3 regions of the Geobacillus sp. Manikaran-105 genome follow, and region 2 is predicted to be linked to each of the others. Evidence: predicted binding sites of a transcription regulator. Region 2 holds the regulator's gene; each other region holds the start of a gene.
What was found. The regulator Rex, encoded in region 2, represses fermentation and respiration genes when NADH is low (regulators of the CRP and FNR family bind a similar motif). The targets are predictions, from matches to a motif close to TTGTGAAATATTTCACAA.
Positions count from the first base shown of each region.

Region 1 (7,482 bases), on a different contig from region 2:
GCCATGGAAAAGTGGGTGATGATGAATCGCTCCTTTCTTTTAAGGATTGGGGGAAACGAGCGTGTAGAGTAAGTGGTTGAGGAAAGGGATGGGATTGTAGCGCAGAACAAATGAGGACAATCGTTCCCCATTCATATTATAAATGATTCGTAGAAATTTGAAAATAACGTTTTGTGTCATTGTCGCTTTGTATCCGTCCAGGAAAAGGAGTGCGTTTTAGCCCGTACGGTCATGTTAATCCCGGCAGCGACATTGTTTTTAAGAAAATCGAACTTCCTTTCTTTAATAATAAGGAGAAACAAGGGATTTAATCGGAATCGTTCATGATCAATGTACGATTTAAAAAAGAAAGAGCTGGCTCCAAAAGTCCACTTGTTAGTGGATTTTTGGGTCAGCCCCCCTTTTATTTGTGAACGTTTTCAATCACTTGTGGCATTTGTCCGGCGTGGTGTGTTCGGTTTCCTTTTGCTTGTCATAGCATGGAAAGCAGTACAACGTCTCTGTTTCTCGGCTGACGACGCCGTTTAAAAACCCATGCAGACAATGGATCGGCTTGCCGCATTGCGCGCAAAAGCCAACAAGCTCTTCCAACCGCCATTTCTCCTTTCATGGGGATTGAACATGTTCACCTTCGGGCTGTGACGCTCGTCACTACCGCCCAAGGCTCAAGCGGTTATGATAAAGTATATAATTCATTATACTACAAAGGAGGCCAATGTTATGAACCAATTTGCCGCCAAAATCCACGCCCCGGACTATCCGCCGCGCGACCGCCATCCGGCAATTTTTCGGCTGTTTGACAGTTTGAAGCCGGGGGAAGTGATGGAGCTGACGAATGACCATGACCCGCGTCCGCTGCAATACCAATTCATGATGGAGCGTCCGGATCAGTTTACGTGGGAGTACTTAGAGGAAGGGCCGGACGTCTGGCGGGTGGCCATCGGCAAAAAATAAATCATCCGCTCCATTGGGATTTCCGTCTGCAGGCGGAAATCTTTTTTTTTCGCCGGTTGGTATGGTACGGTAAAAACAAACGATGGATGTCCGGAAAGGGGAAGCATGATGAAACAAACGATTGCCGGAGCGGTGCTCGCCGGCGGCCAGTCGCGCCGGTTTGGGCGGCCGAAGGCGTTTGCGTTGCACGAAGGAGCTCCGTTTTTCACTTGGTCCGTCGCGGCGCTGCGATCCGTCGCCGATGAATTGTACATCGTCAGCCACCCGTCGCTTATCGATGAATTCCGCCGGCAAACGGACATCTCGGTGCTGCTCGATGTGGAGCGCTGCCGCGGCTGTGGGCCGCTTGCCGGCCTTTACACCGTCATGGAACAGAGCCGAGCCGACTGGGTGTTCGTCCTGCCGTGCGACATGCCGTACATGCGGCGGGAAGTGGCGGAGCGGCTTGCTTCCTATATCGATCCGACGTTTGACGCCATCGTTCCACTCCATGGCGGCCGCCCAGAGCCATTGGTCGCTCTATACCATCGTCGGCTTCGTTCCGTGATCGCCGAGCTGCTTGACGCCGGCGAACGGCGGATGATCTCGCTTATTGACGGCGCCCGCGTCCGCTATGTTGACGCCCAACAGCTTGCCGCGGATGAAACCGTATGGCGCAATGTCAATACGGAGGGAGAGTACCGGTGAAGGGGGAATTGTGGCCGAAGGAGACACAGCATATACTTTTTTTCAATCAGAGGAGCCATCCTTGCTTTACTTTTTGGGCGTATGGCGGGTCAATATATTATACCGCCTGTTCAGATGGCTGTCATCTTCGCCCATGGTACGATCGCCCTCTGTTGTGGCTTTGCTGTGGATGTGATCGATATCACATAACGCGCCTGAATGTTGCGGTACAATGGAGGCCAAGGAGGGGGCCGCAATGCGCGATTTTAATGAAAATCCGTTTATTGTGATTTGGGAATTGACGAGAGCTTGTCAACTCAAGTGCCTTCATTGCCGCGCCGAAGCGCAATACCATCGCGATCCGCGCGAGTTGACGTTTGAGGAAGGGAAAAAACTGATCGATGAGATTTACGAGATGGATCAGCCGATGCTCGTCTTTACGGGCGGCGATCCGCTCATGCGCCCGGATGTGTACGATTTAGCGAAATATGCGATCGATAAAGGATTGCGCGTGTCAATGACGCCGAGCGCGACGCCGAACGTGACGAAAGAGGCGATCCGCAAAGCAAAAGAGGTCGGCCTGTCGCGCTGGGCGTTCAGCCTTGACGGGCCGAATGCCGAGATTCACGACCATTTCCGCGGCGTGAGCGGCTCGTTTGATTTGACGATCCGTGCGATTCAATACTTGCATGAGCTCGACATTCCCGTGCAAATCAACACCGTCATTTCGCGATACAACGTTCATGTGCTTGATGAAATGGCGGAATTGGTTGAGAAGCTGAAATGCGTCCTTTGGAGCGTCTTTTTCCTTGTGCCGACAGGCAGGGGGAAGGAGGAGGACATGATTTCCCCCATCGAGCATGAGCGGGTGTTCCGCTGGTTGTATGAAACGAGCAAGCGCGTTCCGTTTGACATTAAAACGACAGCCGGCCAGCATTACCGCCGCGTTGTGCTGCAGGCGAAAATGCGCGAAGGAAAAACGACAAAAGGCGGCATCCGTTACGAAGATGTGTTGAACCAAGGGTTGACCGGACAAGTCGACGGGCTCGGCCGCGCGCCGAAAGGAGTAAACGACGGCAACGGCTTTGTTTTTATCTCCCATATCGGCGATGTCTACCCAAGCGGGCTGCTGCCAGTCAAAGCCGGGAACGTCCGGGGAACGCCGCTGGCGGACATTTACCGACACTCGCCGATTTTCCAAGACTTGCGCAATCCGGACAAATATAAAGGAAAATGCGGCGTCTGCGAGTTCCGATATGTGTGCGGCGGCTCACGCTCGCGGGCGTACGCGGTGACGGGAGACTATTTGGAAAGCGAGCCGTATTGTGTTTACATTCCAAAGGCGCTGCGGACAAAAGAGCGAAGCCAACGGTAAGAAGGCGGTGAAAAACAGCCGCTTAAAATGACGGCGCTACGGCGTTCGTGAGACGGTTGCCCGGGCGCATGCGGCGGATGTTGGATGTGTGTTCAAAACATACGGGGGAGGAGCAGGCGCCCTTCCCTGTTTTTATTGAAAGATCATTCGTGGTTCAACTCGACTATAAAGGTCTCGGGCCCGGTCGGCGCCGCGCTTCCCCCTTTTGGTTCGAGGCTCGCTTTAATTTGCTTGAACTGTTTGACATCCTCGCCGGTGATCAAAATGCGCGCCGCTCCGTGGCGGATCGTCAACAGTTCCCCTTTGACCTCGTTGTTGGTGTAAATGATCCACAATTGATAATCGCGGGCCGCAAACGGCGGCAGCCCTTCAATTTCCATCAACATTTCCTTCGTATCGTCATTGAGCCAAATCGTGCCGTCCATCTGTTGAAAGAGCGCCGATGGCTCAATCGGAATTTGTTTCGTTTTGGGATTATGGATGATTCGCTCGATCGGAATGTCGGTATGTTGTTCGACAATCTGGTATCGATATGGCTCATCCGATCGGTCATGGGAAGCGGCTGGTCCGTCGCTGGGAGCGGAAAGGCGCAAGGTGAAAAGGAAAACGGCCAAAGCTGCACCGATCCACCCGCCTGCCATGCGGAGACCGCGCCGCATCCGCTTCGTTTGTTTTTGCGCTTCTGCTTGGGCCCAAATTCGCTCTTTATGAGAAAGGGGAGGTGCTTCATATTGGGCTTCCTCCTTAAGCCCGATGTTTTTCCACGCTTCAAGCAAGCGTTGGCATTCAAGGCACTGCTTTAGATGGTTGGACACGTCTTCTTTTTCTTGCTCTGGCAGCATGCCTAACAGCCAGTCCACGATTTTTGCTTCCGAAATATGGCTATGCTTCATGCTGTTCTTCACCTCGGCCAGCCTCCATCCAGTGGAACAACTCTTTTTGTTTCCGCAAATTGCGCAAGCCGTAGCGGATGAGCGACTTGACGGAGCCCAGCGGCTTGTTCATAGCGGCGGCGATTTCCCGCTGGGTTTCCCCGCGAAAGTAAAAGTGAATGATCGCTTGCCGCTGCTCTTCGGGGAGATGGGTTAACGCATCGAGGATGACTTGTTGTTCCAGTTGGCGGAGAAAATCAAATTCCGCCCCCTTTTCTGTTAAAGCTGCTTCCTCAAGGCGGCTCACTAAAAGGTCCCGTTTCTTGCGCAGGCGGTCGAGCGACCGGCTTTTCGTTTTCACGGCAAGAAAGGCTTGAACGCTTCCCCGTTTCGGGTCGAATTGATGCGGTTTTTGCAAGATTTCGAGAAACACATCGTGGCTGACATCTTCCGCCTCCACCTCGTCGCCGACGATCCGAAGAGCGATATGATAGACCATCGGAGCGTATTTTTCGTAAAAACGGTCAAAGGCGGCGCGCGAGCCTTCGGCGATCTTCTCGAGCAGTTCGAGGTCTTCCCGTCGGTCTTCCATCTTGCCCACCTCCCGACGCATGCTTGGAATGGTTGCTCTGCATCTATTCTACAACTGAATTTTTCTCCTGCAAAACAAATCCATTGATCCATTTCTGGCGTATACGAAGTGAAAACAGAAGGAGGGAGTGAATGTCGTGCAAAGCAGGATCATCATGATGTTCGCCATGATCTTGACTCTCTTTTCGCTTCTTCTTCCGATCCGCCCGGCATCGGCGGCAAGCGGTGTTGTTCTCTTCACGCCATACACCGGGCTTTCCGTGACGCCGGGGGAAACAATCGATTATACGGTCAATGTCATCAACAACGGTTCCAACATTGAAAACGTCACCTTCTCGTTTGACCACCTGCCGAAAGGATGGTCGACTTCGATTACCGCTGAGGGGAGAACGATTGAGCAGCTGTCCGTCCGAGGCGGAAAAGAAGAAGAGGTCACGTTGGAAGTGACCGTGCCGCTGGATGTCGACAAGGGGGATTACCGCTTTTGGCTCGTCGCGAAAGGGGACAGTGGTTCATCGAAATTGCCGCTGCTTGTCCGCGTGACGGAACAAGGATCGTTTAAAACGGAACTGACGTCGGAACAAACGAACCTCGAGGGGCACGCGGATTCGAGCTTCACGTATGATGTCACGCTGAAAAATCGAACTGCCAAGACGCAAAATTACGCGTTAAGTTCGGCGGCGGAAAAAGGTTGGCAAGTCACGTTCAAATCGGAAGGCAATTCCGTTACGTCGGTGAAGCTCGAGCCGAATGAATCAAGAGACATTACCGTAGAGGTTAAACCGCCGGAAAATGTGAAAGCGGGCACGTACAAAATCCCGATCAAAGCGCAAACGAGCGATACGTCGGCTGAGCTGACGTTAGAAGCGGTCATTACGGGCACGTATGCGCTCAAACTGACGACGCCGTCAGGAAACTTAAGCACCGATGTGACGGCGGGGCATGAACGGGTGATCGATCTTGTTGTCAAAAACACCGGAAGCGCTCCACTTTTGAACATCAATATGACGGCTGACGCTCCGCCTGATTGGGAAGTGGAATTCGATCAAAGCACGATCGCCCAGCTGAACCCGGGCGATTCCAAAACAGTCAAGGCGAAAGTGAAAGCGTCGGATGAAGCGATCGCTGGGGATTATGTTGTCAACTTCCAGGCGCAAACGGCGGAAACGTCGGCGGAGGCGGCGTTCCGCGTCTCGGTCAAAACGTCGACCGTTTGGGGAGTGGTGGCGGTGTTGATCATTCTCGGGGTGGCCGGAGGGCTGTACTATTTGATCAAAACATACGGGAGGAGGTAAGCATGGCAGCACCCGCTGTCATCGAGCTTGACAACTTGTGCAAAACGTATGGCGACCATCGGGCGGTTGACCATTTGTCGCTTTCCATTCAAAAAGGGGAAATTTTTGGGCTTCTTGGCCCGAACGGGGCCGGAAAGACGACGACGATTTTGATGATGCTCGGGCTCACCGAGCCGACGTCCGGCATGGTTAGGGTATGCGGGATCGATCCAGTGCGAAATCCCATTGACGTTAAACGGAAAGTCGGGTACTTGCCGGATGATGTCGGCTTTTACCATCACATGACAGGGTTGGAGAACTTGCTGTATACGGCGGCGTTAAACGGCATTCCTCGCGCCGAGGCGGAAAAGCGAGCGTGGGAGCTGCTCGAGAAGGTGAATTTGACCGATGCGGCCCATAAAAAAGCGGGGAAATACTCGCGGGGAATGAGGCAGCGGCTCGGCTTGGCCGATGTGTTGATGAAGCGCCCGGAAGTGATCATTTTGGATGAGCCGACGTTGGGCATCGACCCTGAGGGAGTGCGCGAGCTGCTTCGGCTGATCCGCGATTTGAGCCGCCATGAAGGCATCACGGTCCTGCTGTCCTCGCACCAATTGCACCATGTGCAGAAAATTTGCGACCGAGTCGGCTTGTTCGTGGGCGGCCGATTGTTGGCCGAAGGGAATATCGAACGCCTGGCGCAACAGCTGTTTTTGCAGGATGCCTATGTCATCCATGTGGTTGCTTCGCCGCTTGACGCTTCCTTACGGTCCAAAATCGAGGCGATTCCGGGCGTCAATAAAGTGGAGCAAACGGAAGATGGATGGGATGTGTATTGCCAAACGGATGTGAGCGCCGCCATCAGCCAGACGATCATCGAATCAGGATCTTCGCTGTTCCATCTCAGCCGGCGGGATTTTGGACTTGATGAGATTTATCACCGCTATTTTGAAGGGAGGGATGTACGTGAAGGCCAGTAAGGAAGAGCGATGGGCAAACGATGTTTTTTCATATGTGAAAAGATGGAGCGAACGGCTGAAGGTGGGTGCGCTTGATGAGAAGAAACGAGCAAGAGGGGCAAACAGCGCCTTTTCGGCCATTGTCAAAAAAGAACTGGCCGATTATTTGACGAGTTGGCGCATGATCATTTTAATCGCCCTCATCTTGCTTACTTGCTTCGGCTCGCTGTATACGGCGATGACGACAATCCGGGACGCGTTGGATTCCTCGGAAGAGGCCAAGGAAATCGCGAAAGGCGCCTACTTGTTTCTAAAATTATTCACCGTCTCGGACGGAACGTTGCCTTCGTTTCTGACGTTTGTCAGCTTTCTCGGGCCGCTGCTCGGCATCGCCCTTGGATTTGACGCCATCAATTCGGAGCGGAATCGGGGGACGTTAAGCCGGCTCATGGCCCAGCCGATTCCGCGCGATTATGTGATCAACGGCAAGTTTGTCGCTGCGCTGTTGTTGAATGCTGTTTTGTTTCTTTCGCTCGGCCTGCTCGTGATGGCGTTGGGCATTTTGGTCTTGGGGATTCCGCCTACTTTCGAAGAGTTTGCCCGCATGGTCTGCTTTTTGTTGTTATGTCTTGTGTATATCGCCTTTTGGCTGAATCTCGGCATTTTGTTTTCCGTCGTCTTCCGCCAGGCGGCGACATCCGCGTTGTCGTCGATGGCCGTTTGGCTGTTTTTCAATCTTTTCTACTCGATGATCGTGGAAGTGTTTGCGAAATCGTTTTTGCAGTCTGACG
Region 1 covers NZ_PIJG01000054.1:20,083-27,564, forward strand. The annotation lists gene CV945_RS17330 (hypothetical protein) at 424-591, opposite strand; gene CV945_RS14140 (DUF2249 domain-containing protein) at 721-954, shown strand; gene CV945_RS14145 (molybdenum cofactor guanylyltransferase) at 1,060-1,641, shown strand; gene CV945_RS14150 (TIGR04053 family radical SAM/SPASM domain-containing protein) at 1,877-2,995, shown strand; gene CV945_RS14155 (anti-sigma factor) at 3,139-3,888, opposite strand; gene CV945_RS14160 (sigma-70 family RNA polymerase sigma factor) at 3,878-4,459, opposite strand; gene CV945_RS14165 (COG1470 family protein) at 4,587-5,753, shown strand; gene CV945_RS14170 (ABC transporter ATP-binding protein) at 5,756-6,712, shown strand; gene CV945_RS14175 (ABC transporter permease) at 6,699-7,482, shown strand, end outside.
Region 1: CV945_RS14150 (TIGR04053 family radical SAM/SPASM domain-containing protein) is a predicted target of Rex. The motif match lies at 1,811-1,828, and genes of this name have one in related genera.

Region 2 (8,169 bases):
ATCCGGCAGCACGATGCCGCTAGCCGTTTTTTCTTCAGTTTCCACGACTTCAATGACAATGCGATCGCCTAATGGCTTCAACACGGGAAACAACCTCCTTAACGATAGTTTTCGCCGTTCTTATTAGCACTCATCATTATTGAGTGCTAACACACTTATAATATTAATGAACTCTTCTCCGTTTTGCAAGTAGGAAATGCAAAAAAATAACTGTTTTTCTCTCCTAAAGAAGAAAGAGCAAAAGGAGCCGGTTGTTTTGCCTCTACTCCCCATCCGCGCGGAGCCCGTTTTCATTATTTCACATTCCTCGGACTGATAAACGGCTCCGGTTAATTTTTTTTTACGGCGGTCAGGTGGGATGCGAGGATGCAGTTTTCTTACTATTTTCGCCGAACATGTGCTACAATACGGATATATTTGAAATAAAGGGGTAAAACGATTTGAAGCGCCGTTACTGGTATGTCATCATCACCTATATCGCCATGCAGCTGTCCTCCTTTGTCGGTGTGCCGCTCCTTCGCGCCCTCGGCGTCGGCCAAGGCGCGCAAACACGTCTCGAAGCAGCGAAAATTGCCTCCGGCTATTGGGCGGTCATCAGCTTTTTATTGGCTTTTGCCATCATTTTATGGCTGCTGCGCGGCGACCGCGATGAACGGACAATGCGGCGGCTGCCGCTCGCCTCGTCATGGATGTGGGCGATCTCGGGCGTCTTTTTGGCGCTTGCCGCGCAAAGCGTTGCCGCCAACATCGAATGGCGTCTATTGGGCATTGAGCCGGGCTCGGAAAACACAAGGCAAATCATCGACATCATCCGCCTGACGCCATTGCTCGTCGTCGTCACGTCGGTCATCGGCCCGGTTTTGGAGGAACTCATCTTCCGCAAAATCATTTTTGGCTCGCTTTATGAAAAATACAACTTTTGGTTGGCAGCGCTGGCCAGCTCGCTTCTGTTCGCTCTCGCCCACATGGAGCCGGAGCATTTGCTTTTGTACACATCCATGGGGATGGTGTTCGCCTTTTTATACGCCAAAACCGGACGCATTTTCGTGCCGATGTTCGCCCATGTAGCAATGAACACGTTTGTTGTTGCCGTTCAAATTTTGTTGGCTGATGAATTGGAAAACATGATGCGCCAAGCGGAACTGCCGCTGGCCATTTGGAGGATTTGGCTATGACGCGCCATCCGCGGCTGTTTTCTGTTCCGTATTTCATCTTGGGCTTCCTGTTTACGTATTTGGCGATCGAAAGCGTTCATGAAACGATTTGGAACGTCTCAACCATCGCGTTGGCGGCGCTGGCCGCTTTTGATTTCGGCACCGCCTTTCGCCTGTTCTTCACACCGAGACAATAAAACCCTCCCCATTGGGGGAGGGTTTTTGCCTGGCGCCGTATGAACCGTCCTCTTGATGCTGCCCTCAATATGGATCGCCGCTTCCTTCCTCCGCTGCTAATTGTGCCTTTCGATAGCCGATTTTGGCAACCCAGATGCTCCCCTCATACAAAAGCGTCAGTGGAATCATGACGATCACTTGCGACAACACATCCGGCGGCGTAATGGCGGCCGCTAAAATAAGCAGCGCCAAATACGCATACTTGCGGATGCGAACAAGAAGCTGCGGCGTAATAAGCCCTAAGCGGGTGAAAAACAGGACAACAATCGGCAGCTGAAACACGATGCCAAACGGCAGCACGAGCTGCAGCAAAAACTGAAAATATTCGTTAATGCCGATCATCTGTTGAATGCCGAGCCGTTCCGCCAGCTGATTCATAAACCGGACGACAAATGGAAACAAGACGAAATACGCAAAACCAACCCCGGCTAAAAATAGAATGATCGATGCTGGAATGTAGCTGAGCGTTGCTTTCCGCTCTTTTTTATACAGCCCCGGACTGACGAACGCCCAAATTTGATAGAGCAGCACCGGAGCGGTCAGTACAGCGGCAATGACAAAGGCAAACTGAAAATACACTTTAATCGGATCGGTGAGGCGGAACGCGTTCATCGTCAGCTGTTTCGCTTCCGCAGTGTGCTGCAAATACACAATGACGTCGTCGACAAAAAAGAAGCTGGCTACAAGCGCCGCAACGAAAAAGAGAAGCACGATGATCAGCCGTTTCCGCAGCTCTCCGAGGTGTTCATACACGGACATTTCTTTGTCATTCATCGTTTCCCCATCCTGCCTTGTCATCGGTCGGTTTTCGTTTCTTCGTCATCAGCGAGCCCTTTTGTGGCGTCTTTAAACTCGCGAAGCGACTGGCCGAACGACCGCCCCAACTCCGGCAGCTTTTTCGTGCCAAACAGCAACAAAATGACAAGAACGAGCAACAAATATTTCATGTGTTGTTCTCTCCTTTTTACGATGGCGATGGATAGTTTTTCAAAAAATAGACGAGCGACTGCAGCTCAATGGCTAAATCGATATGATGGACGCGAATATGGTTCGGCACGTTCAACCGCGCCGGAGTAAAGTTTAAAATGCCTTTAATTCCTTGCGCGACAAGGCGGTCGGTCAGCGCTTGAGCCGCGGCGGCCGGCACGGTTAAAATCGCGACCGGAATGTCGCCGCGAAGCCGCTCCTCCAGCTCATCGAGATGATAGACCGGCACCCCGCCGACTGTCGTTCCGACCTTCCGTTCATCGACATCAAACGCCATGACAATTTTCGTGTTGTTATTTTTCGAAAAGTTGTAGTTTAAAAAGGCGGTGCCTAAATTGCCGACGCCAAACAAGGCGACTTCGGTCACTTCGTCCTCTTCAAGCGTCTGGCGGAAAAACGACAACAAATAATTGACATTATACCCGTATCCTTTTTTGCCGAGCGCGCCAAAATACGAAAAGTCGCGGCGAATTGTCGCCGGATCGACTTTCACCGCCTCGCTCAGCTCGGCGGAGGACACGCGCTGCTTCCCTGAGGCATGTAAATTTTTCAAAAACCGATAGTATAACGGCAGACGCTTGGCAGTCGCCTGCGGGATTTTCGGTTGTTCGTTGCTCATCGTTTCATCCCCCAGCTAATCGGTTTTCCGTCGATAATGGCCGGACTTCCCGCCCGTTTTTTCGACCAAATACGTTGGACCGATCGTCATTCCTTTATCGAGCGATTTGCACATGTCGTACACAGTCAATGCGCATACCGAAGCCGCCGTCAGCGCTTCCATCTCCACTCCTGTGCTCCCTTTCGTTTTGACCGTCACGGTAATCACAAGTTTATACGCTTCCGCCTCTTTTTCCCAAGCAAAGGCAATATCGACGCCTTTTAACATAAGCGGATGGCACATCGGAATGAGATCGGCCGTTTTTTTCGCCGCCATGACCCCGGCCACCTGGGCTACCGCCAGCACATCACCTTTCTCAATGGCATTGTTCGTCATCTTTTCGTAAATCTCTTCATTGACGGTGACGCTCGTTCTCGCCACCGCTATCCTGACCGTATCTTCCTTGTGTGTAATGTCGACCATTTTCGCCCGGCCTTGTTCATTGAAATGCGTAAACGATGACAAGACAATCTCCTCCATTTATCACTATACACCATTTTTCGTTATCTGTCTTTGACCGTTTTCGCGACTTGCGTTAAACTATTCGCGAGGTGACGGACATGATCATTTTGCAAGTGAATGGACTCACGAAATATTTTGGCGCTGACCTTATTTTATCGAATATAAAACTAGAAATACAGTCCCGCGCCCGCATTGCTCTTGTCGGCCGCAACGGCGCAGGCAAATCGACGCTGCTGAAGATCATCGCCGGCGAACTTTCTTCCGACAGCGGTGAAATCATCAAGCCAAGCCATATCAAAATCGGCTATTTGGCGCAAAACAGCGGGCTCGACTCGTCACGCTCCATTTGGGACGAGATGCTGGACGTATTCGCGCCGCTCCGGGCGATCGAAGCGCAGCTGGCAGAGCTCGGCGCCCAGCTTGGCGACCCGGATCTGCTCGCCGATCCGTCCCGCTACGAAAAAACGCTTCAAGCGTATGACAACTTGCAAGAGCAATACAAAGAACAAGGGGGCTATCAGTATGAAGCCGACATCCGCTCTGTTTTGCACGGGCTGCAATTTTCGTCATACGATTACCAAACAACGCCCGTTTCCTCGCTAAGCGGCGGACAGCGGACGCGGCTCGCCCTTGGAAAACTGCTGTTGGCCAAGCCGGACTTGCTCATTTTAGACGAGCCGACGAACCATTTGGACCTCGATACGCTCACATGGCTCGAGCAATATTTACAGGCATACCCCGGCGCCGTTCTGCTCGTTTCCCATGACCGCTACTTTTTGGACAAAGTCGTCACCGAAGTGTACGAGCTGTCCAACGCGACGCTTAAGCGGTATAGCGGCAATTACAGCCGCTATTTGGAGCTTCGGGCTGAGCAATACGAACAAGAGCTAAAACGATACGAAAAGCAACAGGAGGAAATCGCCCGCCTCGAAGACTTCATCCGGCGCAACATCGCCCGCGCCTCGACAACGAAACGGGCGCAAAGCCGGCGAAAGCAGCTCGAAAAAATGGAGCGGCTTGAACGCCCGGCCGGAGATGAAAAATCAGCTTCTTTTTCTTTTGCGATTGAGCGGCCGAGCGGCCATGAGGTGCTCACCGCAGAGCAATTGACCGCCGGCTATCGCGAAGGCGCACCGGTCATCCGCCAAATCAGCTTTCGCATCACACGGGGGGAGAGTGTCGCCTTGGTCGGACCAAACGGCATCGGCAAGTCGACATTGTTGAAGACGATCGCCGGAAAGCTCCCAGTTCAATCCGGAAAGCTCCGGTACGGTGCAAATGTGAAAATCGGCTATTACGACCAAAACCAGGCGGAACTGTCGACAAACAAACGAGTGCTCGACGAGTTGTGGGACGCCTACCCGGACAAAACCGAAAAAGAAATTCGCACCGTGCTCGGCAACTTTTTGTTTTCCGGCGACGACGTCTTAAAACCGGTTTCCGCCTTAAGCGGCGGAGAGAAAGCACGCCTGGCGCTCGCCAAACTCATGCTTCAAAAAGCCAACGTTCTCTTGTTGGATGAACCGACCAACCATCTCGACCTTGACAGCAAAGAGATGCTCGAGCAGGCGCTTGTCGACTATCCGGGAACGATCTTGTTCGTCTCCCACGACCGCTATTTCATTAATCGCATCGCGACAAAGCTGTTTGAACTCTCGGGCGATGGGCTTGTCGAATATTTAGGAGACTATGACTATTACGTGGCGAAAAAAGAAGAAATGCGCGAATTGGCGCGCCTGGACTCCCACCCGCCCGCATCACCGGACAGCGGCGAAACAGCCAAATCCACATACGAGCAAGAAAAAGAGGAAAAAAGACGACAGCGCCAACGGCAGCGCCGTCTGGAAGAGATCGAAGCCGAGATCGCCGCACTGGAAGCACAAATCGCTGAAACCGAGCAGCAGCTGTGCGACCCGTCTGTATACGGCGATTATGAAACCGTGCAGCAGCTCACGCAAGAAAACGAAAAGCGGAAACAGCAGCTTGAAACGTTATTGGCCGAGTGGGAACAGCTCTACGCCTCGTTTTGAGCCAATCCGCTGCCAGGGAACGCCAACACGGGCATCTAGCGGCTTCATGTGCACTGCTCGTGCGCATCATCACCGCGCCAGGCCGATCACAGGCCAAACTCATTTAGCAGCCTTTTGCCTTGTTCATGAAAGCTGCTTCTTAGGTGAAGGACGATGACTGACAAGAGGGTGTCCCCAAAGGATTGGAACACCCTCTTTCGTTGCATATATATGCTTGCTGTTTCTGCCGCACTAGACGTGCGCCTATCTTGAAGGCAGGCGACCTTTTAGGTCAGCCCCGTTTTTGTGTTAATCACATTATCCACAAAGAAATCCACACTTTTCTGTGCAAAACAGAAGTTATTCACCGACTTTTCCACATTATCCACAACCAATCCCTTTCCTCTATGAAAAAATGATTGTGTATTGCACTCCTCGCCGTTATCATGTTTTTGTTACTTTTCCACATTGTCCACAACCTATGGATAAAACTATGCACAACAAGTCCCCACCCGACAGCCGTTCCGCTTGCCAAACAAAAAAGAGCAGACCGCCTGCCCTAAGCGATCCGCTCTTTAAAAGGATTTTTAACTTGAGAAAAGTGCGTTTTGGGCCAGTTTTTCATGAAATCCCCAACCTCCTAGAAGGCCGGTGACAAACTGCTGTCACGAGCAAATCAACGGCATTTCGCCAAAAAAGAAGGCTGATTCCACAGTTTTTCTCTAATTGAGAAACAAGTGGAGCTAGCAGTATTTTGTACTAAATCACCGACCTTCTAGACAAGCGGCAAGCTTGGATTGGCGTTGAGCGCCAAATCAGCCCGCTTTCCTTGTTGATATAACACAGTTCCCGCAACGGCAATCATCGCCGCATTATCAGTGCATAGCGATAACGGTGGGATGACAAGCTCCACATCGGGAAGCTCTTTCATTTTCTCCTGCAGTGCAGCCCGAAGCCCGCGGTTGGCCGCCACCCCACCGGCGAGCAGCACTTGTCGTACGCCGTATTCTTTGGCGGCCTGCACCGTTTTCGTCACCAGCACATCGACGACGCTGGCCTGAAAGCTCGCGGCCATCTGTCTCGGATCGATCTCCTCGCCGCGCTGCTTCGCGTTGTGGAGCGCATTGAGAACCGCTGATTTTAAGCCGCTGAAGCTGAAATCATACGAACCTTCCTCAAGCCACGCTCGCGGCAAATCAATCACGGGCTCGCCCTCATGAGCCAACCGGTCGATGTGCGGTCCTCCTGGGTACGGAAGGCCTAAAGCCCGCGCCACCTTGTCATACGCCTCACCAGCAGCGTCGTCGCGCGTCTCGCCAATGACTTGAAACGCCCCGTGGCCTTCCATGTAAACAAGCTCCGTATGCCCGCCGGAAACGACAAGCGCCAACAGCGGAAATTTCATCTCCGCCACGAGCTGGTTGGCGTAAATATGACCAGCAATATGATGCACCCCGATGAGCGGCAACCCGTGGGCAAACGCGAGCGCCTTTGCGGCGTTCACCCCGACAAGGAGCGCCCCAACCAACCCCGGTCCGGCCGTCACCGCAATGGCATCAAGATCGGAAAACGATACGCCAGCCTGCCGCATCGCTTCCTCCATGACGAGTGTAATTTGTTCGACATGATGGCGCGAGGCAATTTCCGGCACAACACCGCCAAACCGCCGATGGCTTTCCATTTGCGACGCCACAACATTCGATAAAATCTCTTTTCCGTTTTTCACCACGGCCGCCGCTGTTTCATCGCAGCTCGTTTCAATACCTAGTACATGCACGTTTTCATTCATGTCAGTTTCACCCACATCACTAGCGCATCTTCAAAATTGTCCGGATAATACCGTTTGCGGATGCCGCCATTGCGAAACCCAAGCTTTCGGTACAACGACTGGGCGACATGGTTCGAGACGCGCACTTCCAGCGTCATCGTCGCCGCCCCATGCTGCTTGGCTGTTTCCATAAGGCGGCGCATAAGCGCTTCGCCGAGTTTTTGTCCGCGAAACTGTGGCAGCACAGCGACATTCGTCACATGCGCTTCATCAATCACGAGCCACATCCCCGCATACCCGATGATCCGTCCGCGGTGCACCATGACAATATATTTCGCGTAACGATTGTACATCAGTTCATTATAAAAAGATTCCCGGCTCCACGGCGCGGTAAACGACGCCTGTTCGACTTGCACGACCTCATCGATATCATGAATGGTCATCGGCCGGAATTGCACATCGATCCCCATCGTCCCCGTCCCCTTTTTGTTTCGCAAGCCATTTCGCTTCCGCTTCCGCAAGACGGATGTAATTCGGCACAAACGTATGCGGATTCTCATGTTGTTTCTCTTTTCCGAGCATGATGAGCTCACTTGGCCGCGGCAATGTCAACGGCGGCGGCGTCATGAAAAACCGCCCGCCCAAGCGGCTCCGAAACAGCTCACTATATACCGGCGCATCGGCCCCGATGAACAATACATCCTCTCCCCGTCTGCGTAAATGATCGGCCCACTCGTCCGCCGCCACAATCCGGTCCGCTTCAAGGCATCGGAGCGCGCCGTCCTCGTACCGGTACAACCCGGTGTAAATTTGTCCGCGCCGCGCGTCAAACAGCGGGACGAGCAAACCGGGGAAATACCGGCCATTAGCGGCGAGCACCTCTAAACTCGAGAC
Region 2 covers NZ_PIJG01000067.1:1,054-9,222, reverse strand. The annotation lists gene groES (co-chaperone GroES) at 1-84, opposite strand, end outside; gene CV945_RS15270 (CPBP family intramembrane glutamic endopeptidase) at 441-1,175, shown strand; gene CV945_RS15265 (YdiK family protein) at 1,172-1,351, shown strand; gene tatC (twin-arginine translocase subunit TatC) at 1,416-2,165, opposite strand; gene tatA (twin-arginine translocase TatA/TatE family subunit) at 2,186-2,338, opposite strand; gene CV945_RS15250 (redox-sensing transcriptional repressor Rex) at 2,356-2,997, opposite strand; gene moaC (cyclic pyranopterin monophosphate synthase MoaC) at 3,013-3,501, opposite strand; gene abc-f (ribosomal protection-like ABC-F family protein) at 3,597-5,528, shown strand; gene tsaD (tRNA (adenosine(37)-N6)-threonylcarbamoyltransferase complex transferase subunit TsaD) at 6,283-7,296, opposite strand; gene rimI (ribosomal protein S18-alanine N-acetyltransferase) at 7,293-7,745, opposite strand; gene tsaB (tRNA (adenosine(37)-N6)-threonylcarbamoyltransferase complex dimerization subunit type 1 TsaB) at 7,705-8,169, opposite strand, start outside.

Region 3 (8,169 bases), on a different contig from region 2:
TTGTCGAAAGAGGCGCGCATGAGGAACTGATGGAAAAGGGAGGAAGCTATTATCATTTGTTGACGATCCAGCAGTTGCAGTAGTAAGCAACAATATTAAGAAAATGTTGTCTGATGCCAAAGACTTCTTGACCCAAGCACCGTGGACGATGATTTTCCCTGGATTGGCGATCATGCTGACGGTGCTTGGCTTTAACTTAATGGGCGACGGGCTGCGCGACGCGCTTGACCCGCGGATGAAAAATTGAGAGAGGCGGCCTGCTAGGAGCGGCCGCCTGCCGACTTTTCGAGCTGTTTGGCCAATTCGTCATCGTAATGGTAATGGTGAAAACTATCAATTAACTTGTCTAAATGCTCAAGCCGGTCTCCATAATCAATGATGGCGCCGAGTAACGAAAATAGGCGGTAATCGGAAGGTGGCTGCCCGTCGGCGTAAATCATGGAAGCGAGCTGCCCCCGTTCGCGATCGATGCCTTCTGCCCACATGTGATGGGGAAGCGGCTTTGCTTGATGGACAAACTTCAGCAACATTTGCTCGTGATACCCAACCAGGCTGCCAAGGTGCAGGCAGATGGCATGGCGAAACGGGTCGGACAGGCGGCCCAACTCATTCTCAAGGCGGTGGAGCCATTTTAATACGGACAGCGCCCGGTCGGCTGAGGCGATCATTTGCCGGTACAGCACAAGCTTGCGCGACTTTTGGAAGCGTTGGCGTCGAAAATAGGTGCGTTCTTCTTTATACATTAAATACAAGTGCTCCAGTTTCGTCATTTCCTCGTGCAACGTTTCGATCTCGTCCTTTAAGTGATGATGATCGGCCGCCTGCTGTTGACAAAGGCGAATCCATTTCAAAATCGCTTCCGTCTCATCGCGAATTTTTTCGTACAATTTCTTTTCATACTTTGGCGGCAAGAAAATCAAGTTGACAAGAAAGGCGGCGAAAATGCCGAACATAATCGTTAAAAAGCGGATGGCCGCAAATTCGATAAATTGGCGGTCCGTGTATTCCATAATGGCAATGACGGTGACAAGCGCCACGGAAATTGTCGACGATTCAAGGCGCATTTTTAGGCAAAGAGCGATCACAACCATGAGCGTCAAGCCGACGACCAGCGGGTCGCGGCCGAGGATAAGAACCGCCGCAATCGCGAACAAGGCGCCGATCACGTTCGCCTGCACTTGTTCGATGAGTGACAAATATGAGCGATAAATGGTTGGCTGCATGGCAAATACAGCGGAAATGCCGGCGAACACCGGTGACGGAAAGTGAAAGAGCGCCGCCAAAAACAAGGCGAGCGCCACCGCGATCCCCGTTTTGAAAATGCGGGCACCGAGCTTCATCTATGGAAACCTCTCCTTTTCCATTTTCGTAGACCATTCAGTACTATACACACTTTTAGATATGAGTGCAAGGAAAAAAATATAACGCCCTGCCGAAATCAGCAGGGCGTGAAGGATCAAAAGGCGATCGGAGCATGTGCATCGCGCCGATTGGAGAGGCGGATTGCCATCTCTTGGAGGAAATGGTCGCCATTCAGCCATTGGGTTCGCCCCGTTGTGGAACGGATGAGCGCCAGCGGCTGGCCGGGAGCGAGCGGTTCAGCATGGCCGCCCTGCGGACGAGAGGCGATGAATACACGGGAGGAATCATCCGTTTTCCAAAGCGCTCCGGCTGTTCCGGCGACCCATACGGCTTCTTGTTCGAAGCTGGCGGCCAAACATGCCGGCAGCTGTCCGATAGACGGCAAGCTGTGTCGTTTGGCCGTGTCGGGCCAAAAGGCAGCTCCGGCTGCCTCGAGCAGGCTGTAACCGTGGTCGTAAATGAGCGTTTCCACAGCGCCAACAGACATTTCCCCGCAATGGACAAGCATGCCGGCTGAACCGAGCCGCTGATGGCAAAAGAAAGACTCCGCCCCATTGGCATAGGCGAACGAAGCGGCTGAGGCGAAAAACGGATGGGATATATCCGGTTCGCGCAACAAATCAGCCAGTGTATATGCTTGATAGATCACATGAGTGTGGCCGAGCGAAGCAACGCGGACGTGCGGCTCGCGTTCCATAGCGGCCGTCAGTCGAAACAAGCGGTCTGATAACGAAAATACATCGCCTGGCAGCATGGCGATTTGCCAAAACAAGGCGCTTTCATCTGCGGATGGCCGGATGGTTTCGAACAGAAGAATGAAGCCAAACTGTTTGCACAATTGACGAAGGTGCGCCCGAACCCGCTCAGCGTCAGCGGAAGGCGCAACGTGTATATGGCCGACGGTGAAATAGCTGTTTGTTGCAATTTCCGGATTTTGTCCAGCATTCGCGAGTTTTTCCATCCATAGTTTGCGCGGGATGTCCAGCTGAATCGCAGCGTTTCCTTTTGCGCCCCATTGGGCAAGCGCCTGAAGGACAGTTTGGACATGTTCGTTGGTCGGGATGTTCCGCTTTTCCACTGCTGCCAACAGTATGGCGCCGCGTTGGTTCGCTTCGTTTGCCGAACGATATGTACGTTGCTCCATGTATACTTAGGCGCGGTCGGGAGGGCGCTCTCCCCTCGGCGCCGGTCACCTCCTCCACTGCTTGCTGGATGAAAAATACGAGTCTTAATTTTCAGAATTTGATGTTTATCATATCATGCAGGCAGGTGGAAATCAATGACCCTTTCCTGTTCTCCTGCTTTGTTCACAAAATTGTCAACAAATGCAGTGAAAACAAAACAGCGCCTGCCTGACGCGGGCGCTGTTTGACGAGGGGGACGGAGGCGCAAGCGCTTATAGCTGCCGAAACGCCTTGCCGACCGCCTCGATCGTATAGGCGATGTCGTCTTCTGTATGGGCGAGGGTGATAAACCATGCTTCATATTTCGATGGCGCGAGATTGATCCCTTGTTTGAGCATGAGCTTGAAAAATTTCGCAAACAACTCGCCGTCGCTGCGCTGGGCTTGCTTGTAGTTTTCCACCTTTTCGTCCGTGAAGAAGACGGTGAGCGCGCCTTTTAAGCGGTTGACGGTCACTGGCAGGCCGCATTGGCGAGCATGGGCAAGGATGCCCTCTTCCAGCATGGCTCCCAATCGGTCGAGATGCTCATAGACGCCCTCTTGTTTCAACACCTCAAGGCAGGCGATGCCCGCAAGCATCGATGCCGGGTTGCCGGCCATCGTTCCCGCCTGGTACGCCGGTCCGAGCGGAGCGACTTGTTCCATAATGTTCTGGCGTCCGCCGTACGCCCCAATCGGCAGACCGCCGCCAATAATTTTCCCCATCGCCGTCAAGTCGGGCTCCACACCAAGCAAGTTTTGCGCTCCGCCGTACATAAAGCGGAAGGCGGTGATCACTTCGTCGTAAATGACGAGCGCCCCTTCCTTGTGAGCAATCTCATTGATCGCTTCTAAAAAGCCCGGTTTTGGTAGGACGATGCCGAAGTTGCCGACGATCGGCTCAACCAATACGGCGGCGACTTGTTCGCCCCAAACATTCATCGCTTCACGGAATGAGTCGACATCGTTGTATGGCACGGTAATGACTTCTTGGGCGATGCTTTGCGGCACGCCGGCTGAATCCGGCGTCCCCAACGTCGATGGCCCCGAGCCGGCGGCGACAAGTACAAGGTCCGAATGGCCGTGGTAGCAGCCTTCGAATTTGACGATTTTGCTTCGTCCGGTGTAGGCGCGGGCGACGCGGATTGTCGTCATCACCGCTTCCGTCCCCGAGTTGACAAAGCGGACTTTCTCAAGCGACGGAATCGCCTCTTTCAACATCTTCGCAAATGTAATCTCATGCGGCGTCGGCGTGCCGTACAACACACCGGTCTCGGCGGCGCTTCGGATGGCTTCCGCGATGTGCGGATGGGCGTGCCCGGCGATGATCGGTCCGTAGGCGGCCAAGTAGTCGATGTACTTGTTTCCATCCACATCCCAAAAATACGCCCCTTGCGCCCGCTCCATCACGACTGGGGCACCGCCGCCGACCGCTTTGTATGAGCGGGACGGGCTGTTCACCCCGCCAACGATGTGCTGGAGCGCTTCTTCATACAATTGCTCCGATTTTGTCCATTGCATCGCTTCATCCTCCTGTTCCCGATGACTGCCTCTTTATTTTACCATAGCACGCACACTTGTCTGGAAAAACAAAAAAGGTGAAAATAGCAACGATTTATGTATAATTGCAACATAGGAGAAGGGCGGATGACGTCCTTTTTGATGTTGATGTGATGAAGAGGCAGGAGGAGAACGATGAACGCCATCGAAGTAGAACAATTGCGCAAAGAATTTAAAGTGCACAAAAGCCGCTCTGGCCTCGTCGGAGCGTTTCGCGATTTATGGACGCGCCGTTATGCGACCATCCGTGCGGTGGACGGCATTTCGTTTGCGGTCAGGCAAGGAGAGATCGTCGGCTATATTGGCGAAAACGGCGCCGGCAAGTCAACGACGATCAAAATGTTGACCGGCATTTTAACGCCGACATCCGGGCGCATTGTCGTCAACGGGATGAATCCGCATAAAGAGCGGGAGAAATTTGTGCGGACGATCGGCGTCGTCTTCGGCCAGCGCTCGCAATTATGGTGGGACATCGCCGTGCAAGAATCGTTTCGTCTGTTAAAAAAAGTATACCGCGTCCCCGATGAGCAATATCGCCGTCATATGGGCGAAGTCATCGAGATGCTAGACATCGGTCCGCTCCTTGACAAGCCGGTGCGCAAGCTGTCGCTTGGCCAGCGGATGCGCTGCGAGCTCGCCGCCGCCCTCATTCACAACCCGCCGCTGTTGTTTTTGGACGAGCCGACCATCGGTTTGGATGTGCTGGTGAAACTGAACATCCGCCAGTTTTTAAAGCAATTGAATGAACGGTATGGCACGACGATCCTGCTGACGACGCACGATATGTCAGACATTGAAGCGCTTTGCGAGCGGGTGATTATGCTTGATGAAGGGAAAATCATTTATGACGGTTCGCTCGGGCAGTTGAAAGAAAAATGGGGCCAAGGAAAACGGATTTCGTTTACATTTGTTGAAGAAGCCACCCTCGTTGCCTTGCAGGAGCTGACAACTGGATTGGATGTTAATTGGAAACAAGGTGAACAGCCGAACGTTTGGGTGGCGCACGTTCCATCAGGAGGCGTGCCGGAAGTCGTCAGCCGCGTCGCCGCCCGCTATCCACTGCAAGACATCCACATTCATGAAGTGCCGACGGAGGAGATCATCCGCAATATTTATCAAGAAGGTGCGGCTAATGGGTAAGTATGTCGAAATGATCCGCATCCGCTTTTTAATGATGCTTGCCTACCGGACAAACTATTATACTGGCATTTTGATTTACGCCATTAACATCTCAGCGTATTACTTCCTTTGGTCGGCTATTTATGGCGGCAAATCATCGATGCAAGGGATGTCGCTTGGGCAAATGACGACGTATGTCGCCATTTCCTGGCTGGCGCGGGCGTTTTATTTTAACAACCTTGACCGCGAAATCGCGATGGAAATCCGCGATGGAAAAATAGCGACGGAACTCATCCGTCCGTACAGCTATTTAGGGATGAAAGCGGTGCAAGGGCTTGGCGAAGGGCTGTTCCGCTTGTTCTTCCTATCGTTGCCGGGGTTGCTGGTTGTCTCGCTCTTTTTGCCGCTCGAGTTTCCGGAACACGCCAAAACATGGCTGTCTTTTGGCTTGTCGCTTCTATTCAGCTTTATCATCTTTTCGGAGCTGAACTTGCTTGCGGGAGTCGTGACATTTTTTACGTTCCGAAATGAAGGGCTGCTGAGGGCGAAACGGTTTATTATTGATCTATTTTCCGGTCTGATTTTGCCGTTGTCGTTTTACCCGGATTGGGCGCAACAGCTCATGGCGTATATGCCGTTTCAAGCCATCAGCTACATTCCAAGCATGATCATCACAGAAAGTTTTCAAGGAGCTGCTGTCCGTGATGGCCTGCTTCTGCAGGCGGCATGGTGCGTGCTGTTATGGTTTCCGATTGTGCTGTTATGGTGGGTGGCGAAAAAACGGCTCGTTGTGCAAGGGGGGTAGACTTTGTTTTACGTATCGGTTTTTTTTCAATATATGGCCCAGTACATGAAGACAAAATGGCAATACCGCGCGGATTTGCTGATTGAATGGTTGTCCGACTTCATGGCGCAGGCGGTCAACTTGGTGTTCTTGCTCGTCGTGTTTGGCCATACGACGCTGCTTCACGGTTGGTCGCGCGATGAGATGTTGTTTATTTACGGCTTTTTCCTTGTGCCGTACGCCGTATTTGGCGCCTTTTTTAATCTATGGGATTTCAACGAGCGCTACATTGTTCAGGGAGAAATGGATCGCGTGTTGACGCGCCCGGTTCACAGCCTGTTCCAGATCATTTTGGAGCGGATGGAGCTCGAATCGTTGCTTGGCGCTGTGCCCGGGCTGATCATTATGCTGTATGCCGGCAGCCGCTTGTCTCTTTCATTTCATTGGTATGATGTCTTCGTGTTTATTTTGCTTGTGATTGGCGGTGCATTGATTTACGCCGGCATTTTCATTTCACTGGCGACGATCAGTTTTTTTGCCGATGCCCGCACATCCATCATGCCGATGATGTACAACATCAGCAGCTACGGCCGCTATCCGGTCGATATTTATCACCGCGTTATCCGCTATATGTTAACGTGGGTGCTGCCGTTTGCCTTTGTCGGCGTTTATCCAGCTTCGTATTTTCTCCATAAGCAGGAATGGTATGGTTATGCGTTTTTGACCCCGGTTGTCGGCGTGTTGTTTTTCATCATCGCCGTGATGCTCTGGAACGCCGGGGTCAGGAGGTACCGCGGGACGGGGAGCTGAGTGCTCCCGTTGTTTGCCGCGGCGTCTGTCATGAAATGGACAAACAATAGTCAAACAATCGCCACAATCGCGCATGCATCGCGGTGCGCCTTTCGCGTAAAATATTTTGTGAAAGTGTTCACATTGTATTGAGGGGGATGAATGCAATGAAAAACAACGGTGGAACCCGAGTAGTGGTCATCGGCACCGGGTTTGTCGGCGCCAGTTATGCGTTTGCCTTAATGAATCAAGGGATTGCCGATGAGATCGTGCTCATCGATGCGAATGAAAGCAAGGCCATAGGCGATGCGATGGACTTCAACCATGGGAAAGTATTTGCGCCGAAGCCGGCTGACATTTGGCACGGCGATTACGATGATTGCCGCGATGCCGATTTGATTGTCATTTGCGCCGGCGCCAACCAAAAACCGGGCGAGACGCGGCTTGATCTTGTGGACAAAAACATTGCCATTTTCCGCTCGATCGTTGAGTCGGTCATGGCATCTGGATTTCAAGGACTGTTTCTCGTCGCCACCAATCCGGTCGACATTTTAACGTACGCGACGTGGAAATTCAGCGGCCTGCCGCATGAGCGGGTGATCGGTTCGGGGACGATTTTAGATACGGCGCGGTTCCGCTTTTTGTTGGGCGAGTATTTCTCTGTCGCTCCGCAAAATGTTCATGCCTATATTATTGGGGAACACGGCGACACTGAACTCCCGGTCTGGAGCCAGGCTGATATCGGTGGTGTGCCGATCCGTAAGCTTGTTGAAGCGAAAGGAGAACAAGCGAAGGAAGAGTTGGAGCGCATCTTCACAGATGTCCGCGACGCCGCCTACCAAATTATTGAGAAAAAAGGAGCGACGTACTACGGGATTGCGATGGGGCTTGCCCGCGTGACGCGCGCCATTTTGCATAACGAAAACGCTATTTTGACCGTATCGGCCTACCTCGATGGCCCATATGGGGAGCGCGACGTCTACATCGGCGTGCCGGCTGTCATTAACCGCAATGGCATCCGCGAGGTGATCGAAATTGAATTGAATGATGACGAAAAAAATCGATTCCATCATAGCGCAGCCACATTAAAAAGCGTGCTAGCCCGTTTTTTTACGCGATGAGGCAACAAACGAAAAGTTGTGCCAACAGTCTTTCTCGTCCAAACAGGGGGATGTATGGCTCTGGGGGCGACACGCTGTTCCGATTGGGAAGGCGGCTTATTCCCGCATAATTGTCCGTTTCACGGTGTATATATGAACTACGGACAATTTGTGGAGGGAAGCGAATGGATTACGCATTCCTCGGAGTGGTGACCGCCGTGCTGCTCGGCAGCATCACCTCGCTTTGGACAGCGCGCGTACAAGCAACGCACCGCCTCTCCCTTGACAGTTTA
Region 3 covers NZ_PIJG01000058.1:3,869-12,037, reverse strand. The annotation lists partial or broken gene CV945_RS14580 (ABC transporter permease) at 101-247, shown strand; gene CV945_RS14575 (FUSC family protein) at 261-1,340, opposite strand; gene CV945_RS14570 (glutamate synthase) at 1,457-2,506, opposite strand; gene CV945_RS14565 (glutamate-1-semialdehyde 2,1-aminomutase) at 2,759-4,045, opposite strand; gene CV945_RS14560 (ABC transporter ATP-binding protein) at 4,220-5,224, shown strand; gene CV945_RS14555 (ABC transporter permease) at 5,217-6,008, shown strand; gene CV945_RS14550 (ABC transporter permease) at 6,012-6,797, shown strand; gene CV945_RS14545 (L-lactate dehydrogenase) at 6,944-7,897, shown strand; gene CV945_RS14540 (potassium channel family protein) at 8,062-8,169, shown strand, end outside.
Region 3: CV945_RS14545 (L-lactate dehydrogenase) is a predicted target of Rex. The motif match lies at 6,904-6,921, and genes of this name have one in related genera.